One region of the Pseudomonas rhodesiae genome, then DNA from elsewhere that is predicted to be linked to it. Evidence: predicted binding sites of a transcription regulator. Region 1 holds the regulator's gene; the other holds the start of a gene.
The links. Region 1 encodes sigma-54, which starts transcription at its own class of promoters, with help from an activator protein. Its sites were predicted from a motif close to ANTGGCATNNANNTTGCTNT; they were not measured.

Region 1 (8,003 bases):
CTTACACCTTGCCTGCCTTGCCTTATGCCTATGATGCCCTGGAGCCGCACATTGATGCGCAAACCATGGAAATTCACTACACCAAGCACCATCAGACTTACATCAATAACCTCAATGCAGCGGTGCAAAGCACTGAGTTCGCGGAATGGCCGGTCGAAAAACTGGTCGCCAGCGTACAACAACTGCCGGAAAGACTGCGCGGGGCTGTGATCAACCAAGGGGGCGGGCACGCCAACCATTCTTTGTTCTGGGAAGTGATGTCGCCCCAGGGCGGCGGCAAACCGGAGGGCGTGCTGGGTCAGGCAATTGACCAGCAGTTGGGCGGTTTCGAGCGTTTCAAAGAGGCGTTTACCAAAGCGGCGCTGACCCGCTTCGGCAGTGGCTGGGCCTGGTTGAGCGTCACCCCGCAGAAGACACTGGTGGTGGAAAGCAGCGGCAATCAGGACAGCCCGCTGATGAATGGCAACACGCCGATCCTTGGCCTGGACGTCTGGGAGCACGCGTATTACCTGCGCTATCAGAACCGCCGCCCGGAATACATCAATGCCTTCTACAGTGTTATCAACTGGCCAGAAGTCGCCGCCCGCTATCAGGCTGCCATGGCTTGATGCGTCTCTCCATGACAAGCACTAAGGCCGACTATGGGCACTGACACTCTGGCGATCGGCAGCGTGCGATTGTTTCGTTATGCATTTGGCTCGCTGCTGCTGTTGGCAGGTACTGCATTGCTGGTGGCCCATGGTCTGGCCTGGCTCGACTTGGAACCGCGCATCCTGCGGGCGCTGCAGGGTGGTTCGATTTGCGCCCTGGGCACTGCACTGGGCGCGGTGCCGGTATTGGTGATAAAGCGCATGCCGGCTGCCTTGAACGATACGTTGCTAGGCTTCGGGGCGGGTGTGATGCTGGCTGCCACCGCGTTTTCGCTGGTGGTGCCGGGCATCGCGGCAGCTGAAAGTCTTGGGCTTTCGCCCTGGGGGGCCAGTGGCCTAGTCAGCTTCGGGATCATGCTGGGGGCGTTCGGGCTTTATTTGGTTGACCGCAAGGTCTCAGGCGCCAGCCCGGAAATGCTGGTGGGTACGCCGGAGCACCCGGTGATTGCGCCACGCATCTGGCTGTTTGTGTTTGCGATCATTGCCCACAACATTCCGGAAGGCATGGCGGTGGGCGTATCGGCGGGGGGCGGTATGCCGGATGCCGATAGCCTGGCCATGGGCATTGCTTTGCAGGACGTACCCGAAGGCTTGGTGATTGCGTTGGTGCTGGCGGGTGCGGGCATGTCGCGGGTCAAGGCCTTCATGATCGGCGCCGCGTCGGGGCTGGTCGAACCCGTGTTTGCCGTGCTCTGCGCCTGGCTGGTAAGCCTGGCGGAAATGCTGCTGCCCCTTGGGCTGGCGCTGGCCGCTGGGGCGATGCTGCTGGTGGTCACTCACGAAGTGATCCCGGAGTCGCGGCGCAATGGCCACGAAAAGCTAGCCAGCCTGGGGCTATGTATCGGGTTTTGCGTGATGATGGCGATGGATACCGCGTTGGGATAAAGCGCCGGGAGGTTATTCCCCTTCGTCGAAGAAGTTGTTGATCAACTCCACCAAGGCGTCCATTGCCTCTTTTTCTTGATCGCCTTCGGTCTCCAGGTGAATCGTAGTGCCCTTGCCGGCCGCCAGCATCATCATCGCCATGATGCTTTTGCCATCAACCATCGACTCCGGCGTGCGTCCTGCGCGGATTTTGCAGGGGTATTTTCCAGCAACGCCGACAAATTTTGCCGAGGCCCGGGCGTGGAGGCCCAGCTTGTTGATGATTTCAATTTCACGAGCGGGCATCGCGTGAGTGTTCCTTTCAGCTGAGGTCGCGGTGGCGAACCTGGACGTTCTTGAGGGTTTGTTGCAGCACCTGACCCAGGCGCTCCGTCAGGTAAACCGAGCGGTGATGGCCGCCGGTGCAGCCGATGGCGATGGTCACATAGGCTCGGTTGCTTGCGGCAAAACGTGGCAGCCACTTGAGCAGGTAAGTGGAGATGTCCTGGAACATCTCCTCCACATCCGGTTGCGCCGCCAGGTAATCAGCGACCGGCTGATCCAGCCCGGACTGATCACGCAATTCCGGCTTCCAGTAAGGGTTCGGCAGGCAACGCACATCGAACACCAGATCGGCGTCTACCGGCATGCCGCGCTTGAACCCGAAGGACTCCACCAGAAAGGCCGTACCAGGCTCCGGCTGGTTCAGCAGCCGCAGCTTGATGGCATCGCGCAGTTGATACAGGTTGAGGCTGGTGGTGTTGATCTTCAGGTCGGCCAGATCGATGATCGGCCCCAGCAGCTTGGTCTCGTCCTCAATCGCTTCGGCAAGGGAGCGGTGGGGGCTGCTGAGCGGGTGGCGCCGCCGGGTTTCGGAGAAGCGCTTAAGCAGGGTCTCCTCGTCGGCATCCAGGTACAGCACATCGCAGTGAATATGCTTGGCGCGCACTTCCTCCAACAGCTCAGGGAACCGGGAAAGGTGGCTGGGCAAGTTGCGGGCATCGATCGACACGGCAACCAGCGGCTGCGCTAGCTCAGTATGGATCAATGCGCGTTCGGCCAATTCCGGCAGCAACCCGGCGGGCAGGTTGTCGATGCAATAAAAGCCACTGTCCTCCAGAACATTCAGGGCAGTACTTTTACCAGAGCCGGAGCGGCCACTGACGATGATCAAACGCATGATTACTTCTCGTTTTGTTCATCCAGAACAACCTGATAGAGCGCTTCATTGCTGCTGGCGCTGCGTAGTCTGTTACGTACTTCCTTGCGATCAAGCATGCTGGCGATCTGCCGAAGCAGCTCCAGATGCGCATCGGTGGCAGCTTCCGGGACCAGCAGGACAAACAGCAGGTCGACCGGTGCGCCGTCGATGGCGTCGAAATCGATGGGGGCTTCCAGATGTATCAGAGCGCTTATCGGATCTGCGCAGCCTTTGAGGCGGCAGTGTGGAATCGCGATGCCGTTACCAAAACCGGTGGAGCCCAGTTTTTCACGGGCGACGAGCGCCTCGAAGACATCTTGCATCTCCAGATCCGGCACTTCGCGGGCGATCAGGTTGGCAATTTGTTCGAGGGCTTTTTTCTTGCTGCCGCCCGGCACGTTCACGAGGGAACGGCCGGGGGTCAGGATAGTTTCAAGTCGGATCATGGGGGGGAGAGTTAACGACCTGTACCTTGCATCAGGTGCAGATTCTTTTCCTTATGCTTTATGAGTTGGCGGTCGAGCTTTTCGTACAGCGAGTCAATCGCGGCATACATGTCGTCATGTTCGGCATTGGCGACGACTTTGGCATTCGGTATGTGCAGGGTGGCCTCGATTTTCTGCTTGAGCTTATCGACCTCCATGATGACCTGCACATTGGTAATTTTGTCGAAATGCCCCGCAAGCTTGTTCAGCTTGCTCTCGGTGTACTCACGCAGGGGCTTGGTGACTTCCAGCTGGTGTCCACTGATGTTGACTTGCATACAGCTTCTCCTTCGTTGCCAGTGCATAAAGCGGCAGGCCGGGATGCCTGCCACTGGAACGCTATGGCCCGCCCGTCACATCAAACGCTTACGCTCGCTGGAAGGCGCGATCCCAAGGGATTCGCGATATTTGGCGACGGTTCGACGGGCGACCTGAATGCCTTGTGCCTCCAGTAAACCAGCGATCTTGCTGTCACTCAACGGCTTTTTCTGATTTTCCGCGGCAACCAGTTTTTTGATGATCGCGCGGATCGCCGTGGACGAGCATTCGCCGCCTTCGGAAGTGCTGACATGGCTGGAGAAAAAGTATTTCAGCTCATAAATACCCCGTGGGGTATGCATGAATTTCTGCGTGGTCACCCGTGAAATTGTCGACTCGTGCATGCCGACCGCCTCGGCGATGTCATGCAGCACCAGCGGTTTCATCGCTTCGTCGCCGTATTCCAGGAAGCCGCGCTGATGCTCGACGATCTGGGTGGCGACTTTCATTAGGGTTTCATTGCGGCTTTGCAGGCTCTTGATGAACCAGCGCGCTTCTTGCAGCTGATTGCGCATGAAGGTGTTATCGGCGCTGGTATCGGCGCGGCGCACGAACCCGGCATATTGCGGATTGACGCGCAGGCGCGGCACCGATTCCTGATTCAGCTCCACCAGCCAGCGCTCGTTGTCCTTGCGTACGATAACGTCCGGGACAACGTATTCGGCTTCGCTGGACTCGATCTGCGAGCCTGGGCGAGGGTTGAGGCTTTGCACCAGCTCGATGACCTGGCGCAGCTCGTCTTCCTTGAGCTTCATGCGTCGCATCAGTTGGCTGTAGTCGCGGCTGCCCAGCAGATCGATGTAATCGGTGACCAAACGCTGGGCTTCGCTGAGCCAAGGGGTCTTGGCGGGCAACTGACGCAATTGCAGCAGCAGGCACTCGCTGAGGCTGCGGGCGCCAATGCCGGCAGGCTCGAACTGCTGGATGCGGTGCAGGACGGCTTCGATTTCGTCCAGCTCGATATCCAGTTCCGGGTCGAAGGCCTCAAGGATCTCCTCAAGGGTTTCGTCCAGATAGCCCTGGTTGTTGATGCAGTCGATCAGGGTCACGGCGATCAGCCGATCGGTGTCCGACATCGGCGCCAGGTTCAACTGCCACAACAGGTGGCTTTGCAGGCTTTCGCCGGCGGACGTCCGGGTGGTGAAATCCCACTCGTCATCGTCGCTGCTGGGCAGGCTGCTGGCGCTGGTCTGGTAGACGTCTTCCCAGGCAGTGTCCACGGGAAGCTCGTTGGGAATACGCTCGTTCCATTCACCTTCCTCCAGGTTATCCACCGTCGGGGCGGTTTCCTGATAGGAGGGTTCCTGCACATCGGAGTTGGGTTTTTGCTCGATGTTGTCAGCCAACGGATCTGCATTATCGAAGTCGTCGCCTTCTTCCTGGCGTTCGAGCATCGGATTGGACTCCAGAGCTTCCTGGATCTCCTGTTGCAGGTCCAAGGTCGACAATTGGAGCAGGCGGATGGCCTGTTGCAGCTGCGGTGTCATCGTCAGCTGCTGGCCCATTCTCAGGACTAGCGATGGTTTCATGGCAGGGGCTTAACACCTTATTCGCCGGCGCAATGCGCCATCCACGACAGGGCGCGTGAGCGCCAAACATAAGCAAATTATATGCCTGATATCGGGGGCTTTGCCTAGAGCGCGGTAACAATAAAAATCCAGAGGCTTTCATTGCATCCGCGCACCAGGCTAACGTCCTGCCAACGCCTTGTTAAAGGCTGTTTACAGGCGGAACTCGTGGCCCAGGTACACTTCCTTGACCAGTTCGTTGGCCAGGATGGTGGCGGCATCGCCTTCGGCGATCAGTTGACCATCGTTGACGATATAGGCGGTTTCGCAGATATCGAGGGTCTCACGTACGTTATGGTCGGTAATCAATACCCCGATGCCCTTGGCCTTGAGGTGATGGATGATCTGTTTGATATCGCCAACCGAAATAGGGTCGACGCCGGCAAACGGTTCGTCCAGCAAGATGAACTTGGGCGCGGTGGCCAGTGCGCGAGCAATTTCCACGCGACGACGCTCACCACCGGACAGGCTCATGCCAAGGTTGTCGCGAATGTGGTTGATGTGGAATTCCTGCAGCAGGCTTTCCAGCTCCGCGCGACGGCCATCGCGGTCAAGCTCCTTGCGAGTCTCCAGGATCGCCATGATGTTGTCGGCGACCGAGAGTTTGCGGAAGATCGACGCTTCTTGCGGAAGATAGCCGATACCGGCGCGGGCGCGACCGTGCATCGGTTGGTGGCTGACGTCCAGATCGTCAATCAGCACGCGGCCTTGGTCCGCTTGAACCAGGCCGACGATCATGTAGAAACAGGTGGTCTTGCCGGCACCGTTGGGGCCGAGCAAGCCGACGATCTGGCCGCTGTCGATCGACAGGCTGACATCGCGCACAACCTGACGGCTTTTATAGGCCTTGGCCAGATGCTGGGCTTTCAGGGTTGCCATTACTCGGCCTTCTTCTTCGGCTGGATAACCATGTCGATGCGTGGGCGCGGTGCGCTGACCTTGGTGCCGTTGGCGCGGCCCGCCTGGGCGACCTGAGTCTTGGTGTTGTACACGATCTTCTCGCCTTCGGTGGAGTTACCGTCGGCGCTCAGCACCTTGGCCTGATCGATCAGCACAATGCGGTTCTGCTGCGCATGATACTGGATGGTCTTGCCATAGCCCTTCATCGGGCCTGGATCTTCTGCCTTTTGCTTCTGTTCGAAGTAGGCAAGGTTGCCCACCGACGTCACCACGTCGATGTCGCCTGCCGGGGTGCGCGTCAGAGTTACCGTGTTGCCGGTGATCTTCATCGAGCCCTGGATAATGATCACGTCGCCCTTGTAAGTGGCAACGCCTTGCTTGTCATCCAGCTGAGCATCGTCAGCCTGGATGCGGATAGGCTGCTCGCTATCGTTCGGCAGAGCCCAGGCGCTCACGCTTCCCAGTGCTGCGCCAAGACCGAGCAAAATCGGGAGAGTTTTAACGAGCCTCATACTGTCCTCTTACGTTCGATAGCAGGTGTATCCTGCTTTCTTTCAAATACGCTTTCATTCCCTTGCCAGTCGATACACCGCCAGCGCCGTCGATTCTAACGTCTTGCTCGGTCTGCGCATATTGCTTCTGTGGGAATACGGTCATGCGACTGCTGGTAATAATGGTGTCGCGGTTCTGCGCATCGGTACGCGCGACGCGCACCGAGTCGATCAGTTCGACTTCGGTGCCGTCGGGGTTCACCTCGCCACGCTTGCTAGTGACGTGCCACGGAAACTCCGTGCCGCGATACAGGTTCAAGTCCGGATTGGTCAGTAGGGTCACCTCGCTGGCCTTCAAATGTTCGACTTTGTCCGAGGTCATTTCGTATTGCACCTTGCCATCGGGCAGGAACTGCACGCTGTAGGCGTTGGTGGCGTAATAGTCGATAGCCCCATCGTCGACCTGCGCCACAGGTCGGTCGAGAAACCGCTCCGGGCTGATATTCCAGTAGCCCACCGCCAGGAACAGCGCGGCGATGACTCCGAATAACAGGAAGTTGCGAATCTTTTTGCTCAGCATAAAACGCTCTATAGGTAGGCGGCGTGGGCCGCTTCAAGACGGTCTTGGGCGCGCAGTATCAGCTCGCAGAATTCGCGGGCGGCACCTTCGCCGCCACGGGCAGTGGTGATGCCATGAGCGTGCTCGCGAACGAACGCCGCCGCGTTGGCCACCGCCATGCCCAGCCCGACCCGGCGGATCACCGGCAAGTCGGGCAGGTCGTCACCGAGGTAGGCGACCTGTTCATAGCTTAGGTTGAGTTGGCCCAACAGTTCGTCCAGAACCACCAGTTTATCCTCGCGGCCCTGATACAGGTGAGCAATCCCCAGGTTTTGCGCGCGACGTTCCACCACTGGAGTCTTGCGACCGCTGATAATGGCGGTCTGTACCCCGGCCGCCATCAGCATCTTGATGCCTTGGCCGTCCAGCGTGTTGAATGTTTTAAATTCGCTGCCATCTTCCAGGAAATACAAGCGGCCGTCGGTCAGCACGCCGTCAACGTCGAAGACGGCCAACTTGATGTGCTTGCCGCGCTGCAACAGGTCGTTGCTCATTTACATCACTCCCGCACGCAACAAGTCGTGCATGTTCAAGGCGCCGATCGGGCGGTCGTCACTATTGACCACCACCAGCGCGCCTATTTTGTGGTCTTCCATGATCTTCAGCGCTTCGGCTGCCAGCATGTCAGGGCGCGCGGTCTTGCCATGGGGCGTCATCACCGCATCGATGGTGGCGGTATGGATATCGATGGTGCGGTCCAGGGTCCGACGCAAATCACCGTCGGTGAATACGCCGGCCAGGCGGCCATCGGCTTCGAGGATCACCGTCATGCCCAGGCCCTTGCGGGTCATTTCCATCAATGCGTCCTTGAGCAGAGTGCCGCGTTGGACGTGGGGCAGTTCATCGCCCGAATGCATGACGTTCTCGACCTTCAACAGCAGGCGACGGCCCAGCGCACCACCCGGGT
Region 2 (8,003 bases), 1.2 Mb from region 1:
TTTATCGGTTTTGACTACACCGATGCGCAGAACGCCCAGTTCGAGAACCTCAAACGCTTCCGCATCGGCCAGACCGGTTCGCTGGCCTTGCTGGATGAACAGAAACATTGGCTGGTGTCGCCGACGGGTGTGCAGGCCCCGGAGCAAGCGGTGCCGGTGATGCTGGATCTGGCCAAGACCCCAGGCAAGGGGCGTTTCTGGAGCGATAAGAGCGAAGACTTCTACAGCGTATCGGTGCCGTTCGACGGCGGTCCGTGGGCAGTGGTCGCCAGCATGCCAAAGGCGGAAATTCGCGCGGTCACCTGGGCCGTCGGCCTGCGTCTGGTGATCGGCAGTGTGTTGGCAATGTTGCTGGCGGTGGGTGCGACGGTCTGGTTGTTGCGCAGCAAACTGGCGCCGTTGGGCGATTTGGTGCGTCAGGCCGAAGCCCTGGGCGCTGGGGATTTGAGTGCTCGCCTGAACGTCTCCAGCCATGACGAGATCGGCCAACTGGCGCGGGCCTTCAACCAGATGGGTGAAGCGCTGTCGACCATGGTGTCGCATATCCGCAAGGCGGCCGAAGAGGTCAACGGTCGTGCTCAGGCGCTGTCCGGGTTGTCCGGGGGCGCCTATGAGGGCATGGAGCAGCAGTCCGGCGAAATCACCAGCATGGCCGGCGCGGTGGAAGAGTTCAGCGCCACATCGCTGAACATCGCCGACAACATGGGCAACACCGAACGTCTGGCTCAAGAGAACGCCCAACAGACCCGGATCGGACGCAACTCGATGCAGGAAGCCTCGTCGTCCCTGGAGCATATCGCCACGGCACTGAACAGCACCGCAACGGTGATCAACACATTGGGTCAGCGTTCCCAGGAGATCGGCGGCATCGTCGGTGTGATCACCGCCATTGCCGAACAGACCAACCTGCTGGCGCTCAACGCCGCCATTGAGGCTGCGCGGGCCGGTGAGCAAGGCCGTGGTTTCGCTGTAGTGGCGGACGAAGTGCGCAACCTGGCTTCGCGTACACGTGAAGCCACCGATGAAATTTCCGGGATGATCCAAAGCATTCAGAAAGAAACCGGCAACGCCATCAGCACCATGGAGCAAGGCAAGGTGCTGATGCAGGAAGGCTTGTCGCGCAACGCCGACGTGGCGTCGGCCCTGGCGCGTATCGACGAACAAAGCCGCTCGGCCGGTCAGCAGTTCGCTGCGATTACCACGGCTACCCAGGAACAGAGCAGCACCGCGACTTTGCTCAGCAGCAACCTGCAGAGCATTGCGCTGGCCAACAGTGAACAGCGCGAAGTCGTCTCGAACCTGGCGATCACCGCCAAGGAGTTGGAGACGCTGGCGTCGGGCTTGCGGCATGAGGTGGATCGCTTCCGCTGAAGCGCTGTTGACCAGGGGGGAGGCTCACGTGATAGCCGCCGGGCGGTATTGCAGCGCCTCCTTCAGATGCTCGCGAGTGATCGTAGCCTCCTGCTCCAGATCGGCTAACGTGCGGGCCACCTTGAGTAAGCGGTGAGCCGCGCGCAAGGATAGTGTCAGCCGCTCGCAGGCACTCTCCAGCCAGCTCTCGTCGGCCTTCGCCAGCCTGCAATGCTCGCGCAACCCCGGCAGATCCAGAAACGCATTGGCACAGCCCTGGCGTTTTTCCTGCTGCTCCCGCGCGTTGGCAACCTGTGCGGCCGCTGTTGCTGTGTTATCCCCGGCTGCCAGTGCCGGGTTCAGCGCCGTGGTTTCCCGTGCAACCGTCAGGTGCAAGTCGATCCGGTCCAGCAACGGCCCGGACAGTTTGTTGCGATAGCGCTGGATCTGCTCCGGCGTGCAGCGACAGCGCCCGGTGGTGTCACCCAGATAACCGCAGGGGCAGGGGTTCATTGCGGCCACTAGTTGGAAACGCGCCGGGAACCTTACGCGGTCGCGCGCGCGGGAAATCACGATATGCCCTGACTCCAGCGGCTCGCGCAGTACCTCCAGCACCTTGCGATCGAATTCCGGTAATTCATCCAGAAACAGCACACCGTGATGGGCCAGGGTGATTTCCCCCGGCTGGGGTTTCGAGCCACCGCCCACCAAGGCCGGCCCGGACGCGGAGTGATGGGGCTGGCGAAACGGCCGATGGGGCCAATGGCTCAGAGGCGCCAGGCTGACCACCGACTGGATGGCCGCGACTTCCAGGGCTTCGTGTTCGGTCAAAGGCGGCAGCAGACCGGGCAGGCGGCTGGCGAGCAAGGTTTTGCCGGTGCCGGGCGGGCCGCTGAACAGCAGGTTATGCGCACCGGCCGCAGCAAGCAGCAAAGCACGCTTGGCCGCCAATTGGCCCTGCACTTCACTAAGGTCCGGATAGGGCTTGTTCAAATACAGCAAGCCATCGGACTTGTATGGCTCTATCGGCACCTGGCCGTTCAAGTGCGCCACCACTTGTAGCAAGTGATCCACTGCAATCACCTTCAAGCCCGATGCCAGGCAGGCTTCTTCGGCGTTCGCACGCGGCACTATCACCGTGCGTCCCGCCTTGCGCGCAGCCAGTGCCGCCGGCAGTACACCTTTCACCGCGCGTACCTCGCCGGACAGGGCCAGTTCGCCCAGGCACTCCACGTCATCGAGCATCAGTGCCGGCACTTGCACACTCGCCGCCAGGATGCCCAAGGCAATCGCCAGGTCAAAACGCCCGCCGTCCTTGGGCAGGTCAGCGGGCGCGAGATTGAGGGTGATGCGACGGGCAGGGTATTGCAGCGCGGAGTTGAGAATGGCGCTGCGCACGCGGTCTTTGCTTTCCTTGACTGCGGTTTCGGGCAGCCCCACCAGCGTCAGGGACGGCAGGCCGTTGGCCATATGCACTTCGACGGTGACGGCGGGCGCTTCGACGCCGATCTGGGCGCGGCTGTGGACGATGGCGAGGGACATGCTCGTTCCTTGAAAAGTGAGGGCCGCTTCCTGCGGTTTTTCAAGGGTAGACGAGGTGGGTAAGAGCGGGGCGGGGAGGTTTTACTGAACGTATCTTGGGTAGGGGGAGCGTGAGCCTGTTCGCGAAGATCTGCGCGAACAGGCTCGTCTCAACAGAGGTATGGGCTATTTCTGATCAGGCGTCAGCCGCGCTTCCAACTCCGCCACCTTCGCCTCCAGGCTCTCCAGCCGCGCACGCGTGCGGGCCAGCACGACCATCTGGCTGTCGAATTCTTCACGGCTGACCAGGTCGAGCTTGCTGAAACCGCTTTGCAGCAAGGCCTTGAACTGGCTTTCGATTTCATTGCGGGGCAACGGAGTTTCTCCGCTGAATAGGCGAGAGGCGTGGCCGCTCAGGGCGTCGAGGAAATCTTTGGGCGCGAGCATGGGAAATATTCCGGAAAAACTGTTGGCGGGCAGTGTATCACGCGCCGTCTATAGTCTTTTTCACGGCCTTGGGCGCACGCTTTTCGCGCAGAGGGGCGGCGGGCCACGCACCGTTTTCGTGCGCATTACGCTCACCAAAACGACCCGCAGGTGGGCATAAGTGGGCAAAGGATTGATTTCAGTGGTTTTTACGGAGCTGGCAAGGTTTCTGCTTAGACGATCATGACCCATGCACTGATGCAGTCGCTGTGACGAATGCAGTGCGCCGATGGATCAGGGGTACAGGTTTGTCACCAGTGGTTAGCTGGCGTCGCAACGGCATAGCCGAGGCGACGACGCGTTACAAAGCCAGGCACTGCGCTTAGACTTGAGACGGGTTTGTTTTCCTGGGGCAAGTCCACCAATTCGGGAGAGAGTTTTCATGAAGCTAGTCACTGCCATCATCAAGCCGTTCAAGTTGGACGATGTACGCGAGTCGTTGTCCGAGATCGGCGTGCAGGGCATTACCGTTACTGAGGTCAAAGGCTTCGGTCGGCAGAAGGGTCACACCGAGCTGTATCGCGGCGCGGAATACGTAGTGGATTTCCTGCCGAAGGTGAAGATTGATGTCGCCATTGACGACAAGGATCTTGACCGGGTTATCGAGGCGATAACCAAGGCCGCCAACACCGGCAAGATCGGTGACGGCAAGATCTTCGTGGTCAATCTGGAACAGGCTATTCGCATCCGTACCGGCGAAACCGATACCGACGCAATCTAAGCCGCCAAACCCCAACGCCCCAGGAGAAAACAATATGACTCTGCGTAAATTCGCAGGGCTCGGAGCCCTGTTGTCCATCGTAATGCCAAGCCTGGCCATGGCGGCAGACGAAGTGGCTGCTCCAGTCCTCAATTCCGGCGACACCGCGTGGATGCTGACATCCACTGCGCTGGTGCTGTTCATGACCATCCCTGGCCTGGCGCTGTTCTACGGCGGCATGGTTCGCTCCAAAAATATTCTGTCGGTGATGATGCAGTGCTTCGCCATCACGGGCCTGATCAGCATCCTGTGGGTTATCTACGGTTACAGCATCGCGTTCGATACCACTGGTATGGAACAGGGCGTGGTCAACTTCAATTCCTTCTTCGGCGGCATGGGCAAGGCGTTCCTGGCGGGTGTCACCCCGGCCAGCATCACCGGGCCGGCGGCGTTGTTCCCCGAAGCGGTGTTCATCACCTTCCAGATGACCTTCGCGATCATCACCCCGGCACTCATCGTCGGCGCCTTCGCCGAGCGCATGAAGTTCTCCGCCATGCTGATCTTCATGGCCATCTGGTTCACTCTGGTCTACGCACCGATCGCACACATGGTGTGGAGCGGCAACGGCGGCCTGTTGTGGGACTGGGGCGTGCTGGACTTCGCCGGCGGCACCGTGGTGCACATCAACGCCGGTGTCGCGGGCCTGGTGGCGTGCATCGTGCTCGGCAAGCGTAAAGGCTACCCGACCACGCCGATGGCGCCGCACAACCTGGGTTACACCCTGATCGGCGCGGCCATGCTGTGGATCGGCTGGTTTGGTTTCAACGCCGGTTCCGCGGCGGCCGCCAACGGCACCGCCGGCATGGCGATGCTGGTGACTCAGATCGCCACCGCTGCTGCCGCGCTTGGCTGGATGTTCGCCGAGTGGATTACCCACGGTAAGCCAAGCGCACTGGGCATCGCTTCGGGCGTGGTCGCAGGTCTGGTTGCCGTCACGCCAGCTGCCGGCACCGTAGGCCCGATGGGCGCCCTGGTGATTGGCTTGGTGGCCGGTGTGATCTGCTTCTTCTGCGCCACCAGCCTCAAGCGCAAGCTGGGCTATGACGACTCCCTGGACGCCTTCGGTGTGCACGGTATCGGCGGTATCGTCGGTGCGATCCTCACCGGTGTGTTCGCAGCCCCTGCGTTGGGCGGCTTCGGCACCGTGACGGACGTAGCGGCACAAGTATGGATCCAGTGCAAAGGTGTGGGCTTCACCGTGATCTACACGGCGATCCTCACCTACGTCATCCTCAAGGTGCTGGACATGGTCATGGGCCTGCGTGTCACCGAAGAGGAAGAGGCGGTTGGCCTCGATCTGGCGCAACACAACGAGCGCGGCTACAACTTGTAAGTACGCGAAAAAAAGATGCCCGGCTTGCCGGGCATTTTTTTGTCTGGCGTTTGTCAGTCATAGGGCGTGCGGCCATTTTTGTGCAGCGTTTGTGAAGGGACGCACACGGCATTTTTCAGCGTGCGAATGTCTTACAGGCATGTAGGCGTATTCGACACTTTGTTTTTTCCCAGAGCGCGCTAGAATGCGCGCCGATGGGCGGAGAACTGTATGTGGCAACAGACCCTGATTACCCTGCGGGCCAGGCCCCGGGGCTTTCACTTGGTGACCGACGAGTTGCTTGCCGGCTTGCCTGAATTGAAGGCATGTCGTGTAGGACTGTTGCACCTGTGGCTGCAGCACACTTCGGCCTCGTTGACTATCAACGAGAACGCCGACCCGGCGGTTCGCCGTGACTTCGAACGTTTTTTCAACTCGCTGGTACCACAAGGCCGTGCAGGGTTCGAACACAACGACGAAGGTCCGGACGATCTGCCGGCGCACTTCAAGGCCAGTCTCCTGGGGTGCCAGCTGAGTTTGCCGGTGAAGGCCGGCCGCTTGGCGATGGGGACATGGCAAGGTGTTTATCTGGGCGAGCACCGTGATCATGGCGGTGCTCGTAAAGTCCTCGCCACTTTGCACGGTGATGGGGCATAAGCCACTGGTTGGCCGGTGGACGTTGATTTTTTTCCAGCCGCCTCGACAGAGGATCAAGCTGGGCTATAACTAATCTGCTTTTCGCAAGTCATGAGGTAGAACATGAGCGACGATGATCTGGAAAACGACGAACTTGAAGTGGGTGACGACGACGAGGCTGATGATAGTCTCGACGCGGCAGCTGTTGACGACGACGTTACTGGCGAGGCCGATGACAGTGTCGGCGATGACGCAGCTCCTAAAGCCAAAGGCAAAGCCAAGGCCGCGGTTTCGGTCGATGAGTTGCCAAGCGTTGAAGCCAAGAACAAAGAGCGTGATGCCCTGGCCCGTGCGATGGAAGAGTTCCTCGCTAAAGGCGGCAAAGTGGTCGAAGTCGAGCCCAACGTGGTAGCCGATCCGCCCAAGAAGCCGGATAACAAGTACGGCAGCCGACCTATCTGAGGTCAGCCACCCGCTTGTAAGAAAAAGCCCGCCGTCGCTGCGGGCTTTTTCATGCCTGATGTTTTTGAGTCTTATGCGATTCAAATGTGGGAGGAGGTTTACCCCCGATAGCAGGGGATCAGTCCCTCAATTGCTGGCTGACCTATAGTAATCGGGGGCAAGTCCTCTCCCACCGCTGGATCTACGAGGTTATTGCCAGCTGCGGAGCAGTTCCGGCAACTCCGTCAGGCTGCGAATCTGCGCATCCGGGCGCTTATCCGCCTCCCAATCCTTGCCCGTCGGGTTGAACCACACTGCACGCAGCCCCGCCTGCTGTGCGCCGGCAATGTCGTCCCCTGGATGATCACCCACATGCACTGCCGCGTCGGCATTCACGCCGCCACGCTGCAAGGCTTCCTGAAACAACCGTGCATCCGGTTTGGCAATGCCGACATCCTCGGCCCGCAGGGCGAAGTGAAAGTAGTCCGCCAGGCCGACCCGCTGTACGTCAGCGTTACCGTTGGTGATAACCCCCAGCAGGTATTGGCGATGTAGCGCCTGCAGCATGGGTTCGGCCTCGGGGAAGACTGTCAGTTGATGGCGTGCATGGATGAACGCCTCAAAGCACACATCCGCCATTTCGGTGGCCTCGGGCTGTGGATAACCAGCCTCTTCGAATGCGTGCGTCAGTACCCGATGGCGCAACAGGCTGATGCGGTGCTTGAGTTCCGGGTGACGTTCCAGCACCTGTTGGCGCAATCTGGCGAAATGCTCCAGAGGCAGGTCGCCGACTTTGGACGCGTGGGTCGCCAGCCATTCGCGCATCGACGCTTCGGCGCTGATGATGACCGGTACGTTGTCCCAGAGCGTGTCGTCCAGGTCGAAAGTGATCAGCTTGATAGTCATGAGTCGCCGCCCTTGATGCGTTTGGCCCTTGGATGGGCGCTGTCGTACACCGTTGCCAGGTGTTGAAAATCCAGGTGGGTGTAGATCTGTGTGGTCTTGATATCGGAGTGCCCGAGCAGTTCCTGTACGGCGCGCAGGTCTTGGGACGATTCCAGCAGATGACTGGCAAAGGAGTGCCGCAGCATATGCGGGTGCAGGTTTTGCCCCAATTCGCGCTCGCCCGCGGCCTTGACCCGGACCTGAATCGCCCGTGGCCCGAGGCGACGGCCCTTCTGGCTGATGAAGACGGCATCGTCCGCCGGGTTGGCCAAAGCCCGCAGCGCCAACCAATGCTGCAACGCTTCGCGGGCCTTGCTGCCCACGGGCAGTACGCGGGTCTTGCTGCCTTTACCGAGCACTTGCACCAAGCCGTCCGCCAGATCCAGTTGGTCGAGATTCAAGCTGGTCAGCTCCGACAAGCGCAGGCCTGAGGAATAGAACAGCTCAAGGATTGCCTGGTCGCGGTGGGCGAGGAAGTCATCCTCTACCGCGCCTTCCAGCAATTGCAGGGCGCGATCGGTATCCAAGGTCTTGGGCAGGCGCCGTTCGCCC

Region 2: glnK (P-II family nitrogen regulator) is a predicted target of sigma-54. The motif match lies at 3,514-3,533, and genes of this name have one in related genera.

What each region holds. Positions count from the first base shown of each region.
Region 1 covers NZ_CP054205.1:1,192,612-1,200,614, forward strand. The annotation lists gene HRH33_RS05255 (superoxide dismutase) at 1-608, shown strand, start outside; gene HRH33_RS05260 (ZIP family metal transporter) at 642-1,535, shown strand; gene HRH33_RS05265 (HPr family phosphocarrier protein) at 1,548-1,820, opposite strand; gene rapZ (RNase adapter RapZ) at 1,837-2,694, opposite strand; gene ptsN (PTS IIA-like nitrogen regulatory protein PtsN) at 2,697-3,161, opposite strand; gene hpf (ribosome hibernation-promoting factor, HPF/YfiA family) at 3,173-3,478, opposite strand; gene HRH33_RS05285 (RNA polymerase factor sigma-54) at 3,554-5,047, opposite strand; gene lptB (LPS export ABC transporter ATP-binding protein) at 5,240-5,965, opposite strand; gene lptA (lipopolysaccharide transport periplasmic protein LptA) at 5,965-6,498, opposite strand; gene lptC (LPS export ABC transporter periplasmic protein LptC) at 6,485-7,057, opposite strand; gene HRH33_RS05305 (KdsC family phosphatase) at 7,066-7,590, opposite strand; gene HRH33_RS05310 (KpsF/GutQ family sugar-phosphate isomerase) at 7,591-8,003, opposite strand, start outside.
Region 2 covers NZ_CP054205.1:5,765,924-5,773,926, reverse strand. The annotation lists partial or broken gene HRH33_RS26840 (Cache 3/Cache 2 fusion domain-containing protein) at 1-468, shown strand, start outside; gene HRH33_RS26835 (methyl-accepting chemotaxis protein) at 511-1,371, shown strand; gene HRH33_RS26285 (YifB family Mg chelatase-like AAA ATPase) at 1,396-2,892, opposite strand; gene HRH33_RS26280 (accessory factor UbiK family protein) at 3,058-3,318, opposite strand; gene glnK (P-II family nitrogen regulator) at 3,740-4,078, shown strand; gene HRH33_RS26270 (ammonium transporter) at 4,113-5,450, shown strand; gene HRH33_RS26265 (secondary thiamine-phosphate synthase enzyme YjbQ) at 5,661-6,086, shown strand; gene sutA (transcriptional regulator SutA) at 6,189-6,527, shown strand; gene HRH33_RS26255 (HAD family hydrolase) at 6,717-7,412, opposite strand; gene xerC (tyrosine recombinase XerC) at 7,409-8,003, opposite strand, start outside.